DNA from 4 places in the Paenibacillus sp. 4624 genome. Region 4 is predicted to be linked to each of the others. Evidence: riboswitches for the same ligand, from Rfam matches in the RefSeq annotation. Region 4 holds a riboswitch; each other region holds the start of a gene.

Region 1 (3,421 bases), on a different contig from region 4:
CCAACTATGAAAAATTTCTTGAAATGGCAGATATGCAGAAAGCACAGCATATTGATGCCTACGAGAAGCAGCAGGAATACATCAAAAAGCAGGAAGATTTCATTCAACGCAACAAGGCTCGAGCTTCGACCTCTGGTCGAGCGAAAAGCCGGGAAAAACAACTTGGAAAGGTCGAGCGAATTGATCGGCCAGACGAAGCAGCAAAACCAACATTTAAGTTCAAGGATGCCCGCGCAAGCAGCAAAACCGTTTTTGAAGGCATTGATTTTGAGATCGGTTATACGTATCCATTACTCCCCAAGATGACCATGACGATTGAACGTGGCGAAAAGATCGCGATTGTGGGATGCAACGGTGTAGGTAAATCTACACTGCTCAAAACGATCCTGGGCAAAATAGCGCCAATAAGCGGAAAAACGTTTCTCGGAGATTATTTGGAGACAGCTTACTTTGAACAGGAAGTACGAGCTGGAAATATTACACCGATCGATGATGTGTGGAACGAGTTTTCACATTTGACACAGAACGAGGTGCGAGGACATCTTGCGCGTTGTGGGCTCAAAAATGAGCATATTACGCGTCCACTTAACATGCTTAGCGGTGGGGAGCAAGCCAAAGTCCGATTGTGCAAACTGTTGATGCGTGAAAGCAACTGGGTTTTGTTTGATGAGCCGACGAACCATCTGGATGTCACAGCAAAAGCTGAACTGCAGCGTGCGTTGAAAGAATATAAGGGAACCGTTTTACTTGTATCGCACGAACCTGATTTTTATGAAGGCTGGGTCACCAAAACATGGAATGTAGAAGAGTGGTCCGAAAAAGCACGATGACAAAAAAATCCGATTGTGGTAATATAGGCTACAACTTCATATGAACACTAGGGGGGCCGCACGATGCGGCTGAGATGGAAGAATGCGATTCTGGACCCTTTGCACCTGATCTGGATCATACCAGCGTAGGGAAGTGGCGCGTTTCAGCGAAAACGGTAGTAAATTGATTCCTAACGTAAAAATGGGATCTTATTACATCGTAATGACAAGCGTTTGAATATCGAATAAACAGTTATCGGTTTGACTAATTGAACTGTTTACCAGGTTTGTCACACGTTTGTTATTGAACTGAACCTTTTTATACGCAGCCACTCCCCTACGGGAGTGGCTTTTTTGATTACAAATTTGTCATTACAACTTCTCCAAGCTTGTAGCTGAAAGGAGCGAGAACAAGGTTGAATGCCAGGATGTCAGAGCAAGATCAAGAGCGTGAACAAGATTGCCCCTTATTTGAACTACATGTAATATCCACGAATAGAGGGGAAAAAGAAGTTATGTTGAAGGCAGCCAAGCAAATCTGGCCTTACGTGCATTACATTCATATCCGGGAAAAGCATCTTTCACTGTATGAACGATACAACTGGGCAAAGTTGATGGCAGAGTCTGGTATTCCATCTTCCCGCATTGTAATTAATGGCGCGAAACGGGCTGCACCTGGTGATATTTTTCAAGGGATACATTGGAGCCAAGACATGCTGGAAAGAGCAAAACTAACAGTAAAGCCGGAAAACAAGCATGATCTGCGGCTTCGATTGGGGATATCGGTGCATTCGTTGCACGAAGCGAAAATTGCCGAAGAGTATGGTGCAGATTACCTTTTTTTTGGGCATGTGTATGCAAGTGCAAGCAAACCTGATGTAGCAGCGAGAGGGTTAGATGCATTGGCGGAAGTATGCTCCAGTGTAAAGGTTCCTGTTATTGCAATCGGCGGGATTCAGCCGTGTAACATTCGGGCTGTCAGGTCTGCGGGAGCCGGGGGTGCTGCTGTGATCTCAAGTGTGTTGAAACATGCAAACCCTGGTTATGCTGCTGCGCTCCTTAAACAGGCTGTGGAAGCGTGATGTGATTTCTTTCCGATCAAGAGCTGGAAATAATGCCAAGCCGAGAAGATGTGAACGTTGTTCAAACAAGGAGATGACAAAATGGTACAGAGCGGACTGAGTCAACCTGAGAAAGTCATAGGTTCATCATATAATCATGCTAAGTTTAAGCTGCTGACCCCATCTGAAAATTCAACGAAGACCCCAGAAATCTGTCATGCAGAAACCATCATTGTGGGCGGTGGAGTCATAGGCTGTGCGATTGCTTTTGAACTGGCATCCAGAGGTCAGGAGGTACTTCTTGTTGAGCAGTCGGAGATTGCCAGCGGAGCTTCATGTGCAGCTGCCGGCATGCTGGCAGCAGAAAGCGAAGATTTTGCACATCCATTCATGGCAAAAGCCGCGCATGAAAGCAGGGAATTGTTGCATAAGCACAAAGAGCAAATATCCGCTATAACTGGTATGGATATTGGCTTAAGGCGTAGCGGATTTATCACACCCTTTCGATCATACAGTGATCTAAGTAAGTACAAGGATAGACGAAATACTACTTCGGGAGTGCAACAACTTTGGTGGGATCGAAGCACGGTGCAACGAGAAGCGCTATGGTTGAATCGGGATACGTACGGCGCTTATTACCGATCGCTCGAGAGCGAAGTGTTGCCCGTGTCATTGACGAGAGCTTATGCGAGGTCGGCTGAAATGATGGGTGCCCGCATTTTGGAAGGCGTTCAAAATGTTCGTCTGGTCGTAGATAACCATGGTGTTCGAGGGATTAAAACTGCTAAGGGAGAGGTGTGTTGCAAACATATCATCATAGCTGCTGGCCTACAAGGGGAGCAACTCATGCATCAAGTGGGGGTCGCTTTGCCTTCAAGTCCGGTGAAAGGTGAAATTATGGCCGTTCGGTTTCCTATAGATCAGGCTGGAGGCAGACCCGATCGCACGGTATATGCAGAAGATGTCTATATTGTTCCGAAAGCCAACGGAGAGGTGTGGATCGGCGCAACCAGTTTGCCAGGAAGAAAAGATCACAGCGTATCGGCTAATAGTGTGCAACGATTACTTGGAGCGGCAAGTTATTGGATTCCGGGAATCAAAGAAGCAGACTTTGTGCGGGCATGGGCAGGTATAAGACCTTCCACCCCTGATGGGCTACCGTATATAGGGAAATACGAGCAAATACCTGGCTTGTACACAGCGTATGGTCATTTTCGTAATGGAATATTGCTTAGTGCAATCACAGGTCGCTGGATTGCAGACCTATTAGAGGGGAAACGTGCGGAAGAGATCGGGATTGAAGCATTGTCGCCCGAACGATCGAACAGAAAGGGAGTGATGTTGTGAACATTATCGTGAACGGCCAAAAGATGGAGGTTGACGACGGGTTAAATCGTGTTGACAAATTACTGCATTCATTCAACTTGCAAGTGAAAACGGTGGTAGTTGAGTTGAATCGTAATATTTTGACCAAAGATCACCATGAAACAACAACGCTAAGAGAAGGAGATCGGATAGAGATTGTTCATTTTGTCGGAGGGGGCTGAGCAA
Region 2 (3,421 bases), on a different contig from region 4:
GGTATACGTTGGGTGCAATTTTTACGCCGCTGCCCGGAACAACCTTTTCTTCAATGCGAAAATCCAGATTGAATTCCTGCTCCAGCACCTCAAGCGTCTCCCGATTTCGATTCATCTGAGCATTGGTGAAGTTATCCTGCGTCAGATTCCATAGTCGGAACGAGACAATGACGTTATGTTTCACGGCTTCACGAACAAAAGACAAGATGTTATGCAAGTATCCGTCACGATCGGTAGAACCTTCATGACCGTCAAAGCTGTGCAACGAGAAATTCATCTGTCTCAGTGCAGGTTTACCCAATAATTTATGCTGTGTCTTCGGCAGTAGCGTACCGTTGGTCGTAATGTTTACTTTAAATCCCTTGGCATGAGCCATATCCAGCAGCAGGTCAATTTTGGGATGAAGCAACGGTTCCCCTTTGACGTGCAGGTAAATATGTTTTGTGTGTGGTTTGATCTGATCCAATATATTATTAAAGACTTCAGGGTCGATGAATCCTTTGGCTCGCTTCGTTTGTGGACAAAAGCTGCATGCCAGATTACAGATGCTCGTAATTTCAATATATACTTTCTTGAACGTTTTCAACTCAGGGTCCCCATTCTGCCGGGAGGAACATCGGTCCTGCCCTCATTCGTAGTACGGCCATATGAGCCAATCCTCATTATATCGGTTTAACGAGCTAAGGTAAATCAGAACAGCGGATCAGTAACAAAGTCCAGTGTATTTTTTTATCCCCATTTCAAGACTTAAGTCCCCGCCCTATTTACATTAAGTCAAGATGGATATATGCTGAGTACATAACTGCATATCTTGTACATTTGCACTGGGGGAGCCTTGCGGCTGAGACGAATACGACGATTCGGACCCTTTGAACCTGATCTGGGTTATACCAGCGGAGGGAAGTGGAGCGGCTTTTAGTGGCAGTGGGGGATCTCTATCCTTGATGGGGATCAACTTCAGTTAAAACGTATAGCTCTGCTCATTTCTCCGGAAATGGGCGGGGCTTTTTTTGTATTTTGGCGATGTGGTTACTTATGTGCTGGTTGCTTGATGACCGAGAAACTAGCCAATCAAAATAAAATTCGAAACAAGGAGGAAATGACGATGTCTTATCTTGAACGTGTACGTTCACTCAATCCTTTGGTTCATAATATTACCAACCTTGTGGTTGCTCCTTTTACGGCAAATGGTCTGCTTGCCCTTGGAGCCTCTCCGTTTATGGCCTATGCCCATGAAGAAGTCGCTGACGTCGCTCGCATGGCCGGAGCGGTGGTTCTGAACATCGGCACATTGGATGAAAAGGTCGTTCAAGCGATACGTTTAGCCGGACAATCGGCTAATGCACATCATGTGCCTGTTGTCCTTGATCCTGTTGGTGCAGGAGCCACAGCATATCGTACGGATACGGTACAAATGCTGGTTCGTGAGCTTCGTCTTACGGTATTAAGAGGTAATGTCGCCGAAGTCGCCCATGTCATTGGTGTACCATGGAATATCAAAGGTGTGGATGCCGGGGTTGGCGAGGGGGACCGGATTGGCATTGCCGAGCGGGCAGCGCAGCAGCTTGACTGTATTGTCGTCATTACAGGCCAGTACGATATTATTACAGACGGATATCATACTTTCCTAACAAGCAACGGACATGCATTACTTACCCAAGTTACCGGTGCAGGCTGTCTGCTAAGCTCGGTGATTGGTGCTTTTGTTGCAATCGCCAAGCCGGGAAACGATATGCTGAACAGTGTGGTCGAGGCTGTTACAACCTACGGTGTAACCGCTGAACAGGCTGCAGCACGAACGGCTCATCAGGGGCCGGGCAGCTTCCAGATTGAATTGTTAAATCAACTGGCGCAGATGACACCTTCGCTGTTCTCCGAGCATGCACAAATTCGTCAGACTCGTGGAGGTATGTGATGAATATTGCTCAAGCGTTAACGATTGCCGGGTCCGATAACGGGGGCGGTGCAGGAATTCAGGCAGACCTCAAAACCTTTCAAGAACTTGGTGTATACGGGATGACGGTTATTACTGCAATCGCCGCGCAGAACACAACAGGGGTTCAAGGCGTCTTTCCGATTGATTACGATGGCATTGTCCAGCAACTTGATTCAACGGGAGCCGACTTTCAGCCGCGTGCCGTCAAGACAGGTATGTTATATAGTGCCGAGATTATTCGTCTTGTTGCGGCAAAATGTCAGCAGCACAGCTGGTCTAATCTGGTGATTGATCCCGTGATGGTTGCCAAGGGCGGTGCACCCCTGCTCCAGCAGGAGGCTGTGCAAGCACTCACCCAGGATTTGCTCCCCCTTGCCTTGCTTATCACACCTAACATCCCTGAAGCCGAACTGCTTATTGGGAGGTCGATTCGGAACCTGAGTGAGCGTGAGGAAGCCGCAAAGCAATTGGTACAGATGGGTTCAACGTATGCCTTGATTAAAGGAGGACATGATCCGGGAAGCGGTATGGTTATCGATGTCCTGTATGACGGGCATTCCTTTCATTATTTGGAGAACCTTCGTGTAATGACACGTCATACACACGGAACCGGCTGCACGTTCTCTGCTGCCATTACGGCGGAACTGGCAAAGGGTTCCCCTATTCTGGCTGCCGTTACGACCGCGCGAGCATTCATTCAGGCAGCCATTGAAGATGAGCTGGGATTCGGGACTGGCCACGGGCCGACGAATCACTTTGCGTACCAACGCAGACAGCGGGGTGAACGCTGATGCGTAGATGGGATGCGGAAGCGGTGCGCCGCGCGCTGCAGTTGTATTTGGTGATGGGCAGCGTCAATACGACGCGTGACCCGGTGGAGGTGCTCCGCCAGGCGATCACTGGCGGCATCACGCTGTTCCAGTTCCGCGAGAAGGGAACTGGTGCCCTGACAGGCGAAGCCCGCTTAGCGCTTGCGCTGCGGCTTCGTGAGGTGTGCAGCCAGCACAGGATACCGTTCATCGTGAACGATGATGTCGAGCTGGCTGTGGCGGTAGAGGCCGACGGTGTGCACGTCGGCCAGGAGGATGCGGACGCGGCGCTGGTACGCGCCCGCATCGGCGAAGGGCGGATGCTTGGCGTATCCGCCCACTCCGCCCTTGAAGCCCGCCATGCCGTGCAGGCGGGCGCAGACTATCTTGGCGTCGGGCCCATGTACCCGACGCGCTCCAAAGCGGATGCCCACGCTGTGCTGGGCCCCGCCGGGGTTGCGGAACTGCGCGCCGCAGGCATCGCAGTTCCGGTGGTCGGTATCGGCGGCATTACGCCCGATACCGCGGCCGCCGTGATGGCGGCAGGAGCCGACGGCATAGCCGTCATCTCCGCCATCGCGGGCGCGGCCGATGTGCACGCAGCGACTGCACAGCTCGCTGCGATCACCCGCACGGAGCAGGCATAGCCGTGCTATGCTCCCAAGCCCCACTCATG
Region 3 (3,421 bases), on a different contig from region 4:
CATTCTTCTGAATAAGGATTCGTCTGATTGGCGGCAAGCTGTTCAGCAATCGGGTAAGGGGCCTTCTCATCTTCTGTGCCGTGAATAAAGAAGATCGGGAACGGATAGTCCTTTTTCTTCACTTCCTGATAGGGTATTTGTTGTAGGCCGGTACCGTTCAAGACCGGGAAGAGCAACTTCATAATCTCCAGCGTTGGTTGACGCGGCAAATTAATCTGATTATGAATGTTGTGGTACAACGTATCCGGCTCCAGCAGGAAGGTGCTGTCCAGAATCATAGCATCCACTTCTTTGGTCAGCAGTCCAGTTTGCAGAGCTGTCCCTGCGCCCATGGAAAATCCCCAGACAACCAGTTCCTGCGCACCGCGCTGTTTTGCAAACTGAATGGCTCCCAGCAATTGCTGAGACTCGGCTTTACCGCCAGTAGCTACCGCCCGGTTCACCTGAGAGGCAAAGCCGTAATCGAACATGACCACATTAAACCCGAGCTGGTGCGCGTAATGGGCAAGGTCATACATAGGCACCCAGGTTTCCTCACGATTCGCCCCATAGCCGTGGCTGAAGATGATCGTTTTACCTGTATCGGTATTCGCAGGGATATACCAGCCTTGCATCGTTCGGCTGCCGTCGGCTGCAGGGAATGTAATATTCTCATATTTCATGTTTTTGGCCTGCATCGGGTTTGAAAATACCGGTGCGACCGTAGGGTTGGAGAGTACCCATGCAATATAACCGTGTAAGGCAATAAAACAAAACAACAGAAAAAATACAACGGAGAGCAGCAACGCTACGACAATATGTTTGAACCGAATCAGCCTCGGTGACAACGAAGAGGGCAGATCGGACACTTTGGTATGCAGCGGGGCTTCACTCTGGGATGTCGAATACATGCACGCCCCTCCTTTGAGTTTCGGTTGAGGATAAATATGGATAAGATCATAACAGTGTGAAAATAGCATATAGGTGCTTTTTAGCACGTATTCATGACGATGACATTCTGATGCTAAAGTCATGCTTTTGTTCTTTTATCTGAATTGGTTCCCTGTCTTTATCGTATGTCCCGATATAGTCAAAGTCAATTGATTGGAGGCATTTGTTACGCAATTGTTATATAGTGCTTAAGATGTAGAGGTAACAATTCCATAGTGTGTAAATTACAGGAGATTACGATAGGCAAAATGGATATCCTTGTTCTTTTCTTTGTTTGCAAATCATCTTCAAAACGCTTCTTTCTGGTTTACAGATGAGACCGTTTCTCATATAATTTATGTAACCAAGTTTCATGTGATGAAACATGAGGAGGGCATCATGCCATGGAAGACCGCAAGTTAACCGTCCGGGCTGTAGAACGGGCGCTGGATATATTATTATGTTTTACCACGCGCAGTGATCTTGGACTCACCGAAATTGCCAGCCAGATCGGTTTGCACAAAAGTACGGTGCATCGATTGATGGCTACACTGGAGGATCGGGGGTTCGTGATACGTGATGCAGCAACCGAAAAGTATCGGCTGGGTATTCGGATCTGGGAGCTGTCAGCGCATATGTCACGTAGTGATGATCCTGCAATTTTGCTTTTACCTGCAATGGAGAGACTGCGCGATCGTTTGGGCGAGACGGTAAGTCTTTATCTTCGTGACGGCGGTGAGCGGATTCGGATTCAGGCCGTGCAGAGTGATCAGGCGATTCGGCGGGTCGCGCCTGTAGGTGTCAGACTGCCGCTTTCCGTAGGCGCTTCCAGCAAAGTGTTAATGGCATTTGCCGCAGATGAGGATCGGGAGGAACTGATGAATGGGCCGGAATGGCCTGTATTCATCGATCCGGCCGTGTATCTGGCACAGATGGAAGACATTCGTGTGAGCGGATATGCAACGAGTTATGAGGAGCGCGAGCCGGGAGCTGCCGCTGTGTCCGTGCCAATTATGGATCGCAGAGGCAACATTGCAGCAGCACTTTCCGTGTCTGGACCTGTTAGCAGGCTCTCGCAAGAGACACTACATGAGTACGCACCTGTGTTGAAAGAAGCAGCGGTGCAAATGGGATTGATGTTGCCATAGGGGCGGGCTCTTGCTTGAAGTTTTGCTCAAAAGGAATTTTCTCTCTGGAATATTAAGGTTGTATTTATGTCCAGATTACGCTACTCTGTAATGGACGACCCGGCGGGGTCGGTTGAATGTTATTTTTCAAGTTGAACAGCGGCTTGATCGCCGCAATACGTTTACGTTACTGGGGGAGTCCGAATTGTCCGGACTGAGACGGGATCGCATGAGATTCCGGACCCTTTGCACCTGATCTGGATCATACCAGCGTAGGGAAGTAATCGGCCACATGACCACAAACACCACAGTCGTTAACCCGGGATCAATGCTGTATGGCAGAAGATGCCCTTGTTGCGTGTATGGTGATGGACATCAGTCGGTTCCTTCGGAACCGGCTTTTTTATTTACAGCGGCAAGCAGAGATTCATGTGTTGTGTTTCACCATGGCAGTGACAGCATAACAATTGCGGCATACATGCCTGGATTTCTAGGTGATGTGATCGCGGTTCTCTCGTTGACTGTACATAAAAGTTGTCTCTTGGATCATTTTGGCTGCTTGTGCAGGGTCATTCCTGCTGTGCTTCTGTGCTCTGCATTTATCCAGACAGGTGTGTAAGTCAAAGCTGTCATAATGTTGGACGACATGGGCTAAAGAAGATCACAGAGGAGGAAACAGGAGACATGAATACAAGCAACCAAACGGGACAAGAGATAGGAATTGAGGAAATAGTTCGCGATGGTCATCCGGTGGAAAAGAAAACCGGAGCGGCTGGAGGGGTTCAACCCTTCCCGGGCAGCCGCAAAGTCTACATTCAGGGCTCACGACCGGACATTGCTGTACCGGAGCGTGAAATTGCCCTTCATGATACCCATACTCCCCAAGGGGTGGAGCATAATGAGCCGCTGCGTGTCTACGATACGAGCGGCCCGATGACCGATCCCGAATTCCAGATGGATATTCGTAAAGGATTACCTGCGCTCCGAAATCACTGGATCATGGAGCGCGGTGACGTAGAAGAATATAAGGGGCGAGCGGTTAAACCGGAGGATAACGGATTGAAGCCTGGAGGGCGAAGAGCCGGGGCAGAGGAGTATCCGGGATTCCGCGGGCAACCGTTACGTGCCCAGGCTGGGCGGTGTGTCACGCAGATGCATTATGCGCGGCAGGGTGTGATTACGCCAGAGATGGAGTACGCCGCTATTCGTGAAGGCGTAGAGCCTGAATTCGTGCGGCAGGAACTGGCGAGTGGCCGGGCGATTCTTCCATCCAACATCAATCACCCGGAGAGTGAGCCGATGCTGATTGGTCGTCATTTTCACGTGAAGATCAACGCTAATATCGGCAATTCCGCCGTATCTTCCTCCATTGAGGAAGAGGTGGA
Region 4 (3,421 bases):
CGAATTCTTGGCCATTCAATCGTAATAAAGGCGATTTACTTCAATCGGACATCGTCAGTATTAAATTTAGAGGTGTTCTCCTTCTTGCGATTAGCATCGTGATGGCTTTAGCCTCGATTAAACAATTAGTCGAGTAATCATTTATCAAGATTTACAGTGTCTCAGTAAACAGAACGCACTATGGTAAAATCAGTATATTGAAGGGAGGGGTTGCTTCATGAATATGGAACCCAACCAACTGAATACACCCCAAGGCGAAGCCGCCAAACAAAGAGCAGATGAACTTGCCCGCCAAGCTCAGCGAGGCACATGGTTGAGTGGAGTTTTCACCACGATCATTATTGCTGCTGTGATTATTGGTATTTTATTTTGGATCGCTTACGGTAGAACTTCTTAAATCATAGGATTGCCCAGGAAATACTTTTGTCATAATGGACTGCGATACGATGATTTAAACCGACACAACGGCTGCTGGTCCCTTGAACAACTTGCCAAATACATAACGCACTAGCGGCCCTAATACAATCAACTGATACGGCAATGCCAGACCGAAGTTACGTACAATCGTATGAAGATAAGCGTTGATTACGGAATCTCCTTCTAGCTGACCTGCAGTATAGGCAGTAATGATGCCATATAAAGACATAAGCAAAACCATGCCGATCACCATGAAAAAGGACATCGTAACTACACCTTTGATTTTACTCGACCTCGCAAATGAGAAGGAAAATGTAATTTTTCTCGCTATCGGCCCCACGATAAACGATTCCACAAAAAAGGCAATAACAAAACAAAGCACAAATTGGAGAAATAGCTGCATGACGGACATCTGACCTAGCATGCCTGTATGCCATAGATTGAAGGTCATCATTACTACGACCATTCCTGTACACATCATAAGTCCAAAAACAACTTGTTCTTTCTTGCTAACTGGCAATATACTCATCCTTTCTGTAACTTGGATCATTATAGACAATCGGGCTCCCCTCACATAAGTGAACATTTTGTGAAAACTTTTTTAGTCCAACTCATGTAGACACAATCCTGTCCCTGGCCTATAATTACATCTAGTAATGCCCGTAACTTCATAGTTTCCCAGGGGAGTCGGAATTGGCCGGCTGAGAGTGTATCCCATCAAGATACTAACCCTTAGACCTGATCTGGATCATGCCAGCGTAGGAATCGGAGTATATTGGAACGGCACAGCTATAAGCTGAATGCCACTCTCTCACGCCTGCACGCGTCCCGGATTACGGGGCGCTTTTTTTGTTTTCTTTTGACAAGCAGAAACAGAAAAATGACGTTATTCGGATAACCCGCGAGTATAAATCTGTCGATTTATGCAAAAGGATTGGATATGAAGCCAAGGAGTACCCCGTGCCATCCGGCCGGACATAACGAAGGAGAGAATCACGATGAATTGGCGTAAAACGATGGGAATGTTGCTCATGTGTGTGCTACTAGTTACCGTGGCTGCATGTGGTGGCAAAGAAGCCGCTCCAGCAGAGCAGCAAGGTGCGACTGGTTCGGCGCAAACCAATGAGGAGAGCAGCACTGCACTGAAAGATGTGAAGGTTGTGCTCGACTGGACTCCAAATACGAATCATACCGGTCTGTATGCAGCGGTGGACCAAGGTTTTTATAAAGCAGCAGGTTTAAATGTGGAGATTGTACAGCCAGGAGCCGGTGGTGCAGATACGATGGTTGCCTCGGGTGAGGTACCGTTTGGCGTCAGTTATCAGGAAAGTGTCACTCAGGCACGTACGCAGGACGTTCCACTTGTGTCGATTGCCGCAGTTATTCAGCATAATACTTCTGGTTTTGCCGCTCCAGTAGATCGCAAGATCAAATCACCTAAAGACTTTGAAGGTAAAACTTATGGCGGCTGGGGTTCCCCGGTAGAAGAAGCGGTGATGCAATCCATTATGGAGGGCGAAGGTGCTGACGTATCCAAAGTCAAAAAGATTAACATGGGCGATGCCGACTTCTTCACAGCTGTGAAACGGGACATCGACTTTGCCTGGATTTTCTATGCCTGGACGGGAATTGAGGCGGAATTACGCGGAGAACCGATTGACATGTTATATGTAAAAGATTATGCCAAAGCGCTGGACTATTACACCCCTGTACTTGTGACCAATGAACAGACGATTCAGAAAGACCCTGAACTGGTGAAAGCTTTCCTAAAGGCCACTTCTGAAGGATATCAATATGCGATAGATCACCCTGAAGAAGCAGCGAACATTTTGCTCAAAGCTGTTCCCGATCTGGACAAAGAATTAGTAATCGCAAGCCAAAAGTGGCTCAGCCCGAAATACAAAGATGATGCACCACGCTGGGGTGAACAAAAGGAAGAGGTATGGAAGAACTACACCGACTGGATGTTCAGCAAGAAACTGCTGGATAAAGAGATCGATGTAACGAAAGCCTACACCAACGAATTTTTACCTCAGTAATATTAAATCTAAATGTAACCATGAAATTTGTTATTTACACGTTTTGAAAGAAGAGGGCAGGAAAAAATTGGAGCGAAGCAATCACTCATAAGGTTTTCAATGGAAAGCTACCCCAGAAGCACGCTTTCTCCTGAATTTTCTTCCCACAATTCAATGGATAAGTTAACTTTTTGTACACAAGAATCGGAGAGGGCAGAACCCCTCTACAGAAGCGAAGCAGTCGCCCGCATCCCCGAATTTACTCGTCTTGATAATTAAACTATTTATTTACACAAAAACGGAGGGGACAGAAAAAACCTGAAAAAGCGGAGCTAAAAGCTTTCTGAAAGAAAGCTAGCATCGGAAGCATACGCTTCGCCTTTATCACCGGATCTTCCCCTTTGAAAAAGGGAATCAAAAAAATCTGGGGATAACAGCGATTGAAAGGTTATTCTGTCATCGAAGTGTCCGTGTAAACATTGAAAAATTTTTATAAGATGGACTTAAAAATTCGGGGATAACAGCGATCTAAAGAGGGGACTGCAATCAAAGTGGTAACGTGTGCAATGGCGTATCAACTTATCCACCCACACCCGAAAGGAGCATGGATCTCTCATGGCAAGTACATTACTCAGCATACAGGTTATTCCCAAAACACCACACGGCGAGAGCTCCTATCCTTACGTAGACCGCGCCATTGAAGTCATTCAGCAATCCGGCCTAAAATATCAGGTTAACGCACTGGATACCACCATGGAAGGCGAACTGGATGAACTGCTGGAGGTTGTCCGCAAAATGCACGAGGTGCTTGTAGAAGCAGGCAGTCCAAGCATCATCTCCCAAATCAAAATCGCACATAGCCCGGACGGATTCAGCATGGATACACTAACGGAGAAATATCGCTAATGTCTACCTATTTCAAAAGTGTATGGCCGCCCCTCGTGGCGGTTATTCTCTTTATTGCGATTTGGCAAGGGGCCGTCTCC

What was found. A riboswitch is a leader RNA that binds a small molecule or an ion and turns the genes downstream of it on or off. The one in region 4 is predicted to bind thiamine pyrophosphate.
Region 1: another riboswitch for thiamine pyrophosphate. It lies ahead of ABIE27_RS09065 (thiamine phosphate synthase); the one in region 4 lies ahead of ABIE27_RS25375 (ABC transporter substrate-binding protein).
Region 2: another riboswitch for thiamine pyrophosphate. It lies ahead of thiM (hydroxyethylthiazole kinase); the one in region 4 lies ahead of ABIE27_RS25375 (ABC transporter substrate-binding protein).
Region 3: another riboswitch for thiamine pyrophosphate. It lies ahead of ABIE27_RS28240 (hypothetical protein); the one in region 4 lies ahead of ABIE27_RS25375 (ABC transporter substrate-binding protein).

Annotation. Positions count from the first base shown of each region.
Region 1 is NZ_JBNDJR010000003.1:313,686-317,106, forward strand. It holds gene ABIE27_RS09060 (ABC-F family ATP-binding cassette domain-containing protein) at 1-830, shown strand, start outside; TPP riboswitch at 870-979, shown strand; gene ABIE27_RS09065 (thiamine phosphate synthase) at 1,238-1,891, shown strand; gene thiO (glycine oxidase ThiO) at 1,949-3,217, shown strand; gene thiS (sulfur carrier protein ThiS) at 3,214-3,417, shown strand.
Region 2 is NZ_JBNDJR010000006.1:3,496-6,916, reverse strand. It holds gene ABIE27_RS14925 (radical SAM/SPASM domain-containing protein) at 1-586, opposite strand, end outside; TPP riboswitch at 817-919, shown strand; gene thiM (hydroxyethylthiazole kinase) at 1,106-1,915, shown strand; gene thiD (bifunctional hydroxymethylpyrimidine kinase/phosphomethylpyrimidine kinase) at 1,915-2,727, shown strand; gene thiE (thiamine phosphate synthase) at 2,727-3,392, shown strand.
Region 3 is NZ_JBNDJR010000018.1:63,718-67,138, reverse strand. It holds gene ABIE27_RS28250 (alpha/beta hydrolase) at 1-890, opposite strand, end outside; gene ABIE27_RS28245 (IclR family transcriptional regulator) at 1,314-2,057, shown strand; TPP riboswitch at 2,219-2,332, shown strand; gene ABIE27_RS28240 (hypothetical protein) at 2,329-2,655, shown strand; gene thiC (phosphomethylpyrimidine synthase ThiC) at 2,721-3,421, shown strand, end outside.
Region 4 is NZ_JBNDJR010000013.1:29,609-33,029, forward strand. It holds gene ABIE27_RS25365 (hypothetical protein) at 218-397, shown strand; gene ABIE27_RS25370 (hypothetical protein) at 452-967, opposite strand; TPP riboswitch at 1,088-1,200, shown strand; gene ABIE27_RS25375 (ABC transporter substrate-binding protein) at 1,416-2,456, shown strand; gene ABIE27_RS25380 (MTH1187 family thiamine-binding protein) at 3,051-3,341, shown strand; gene ABIE27_RS25385 (ABC transporter permease) at 3,341-3,421, shown strand, end outside.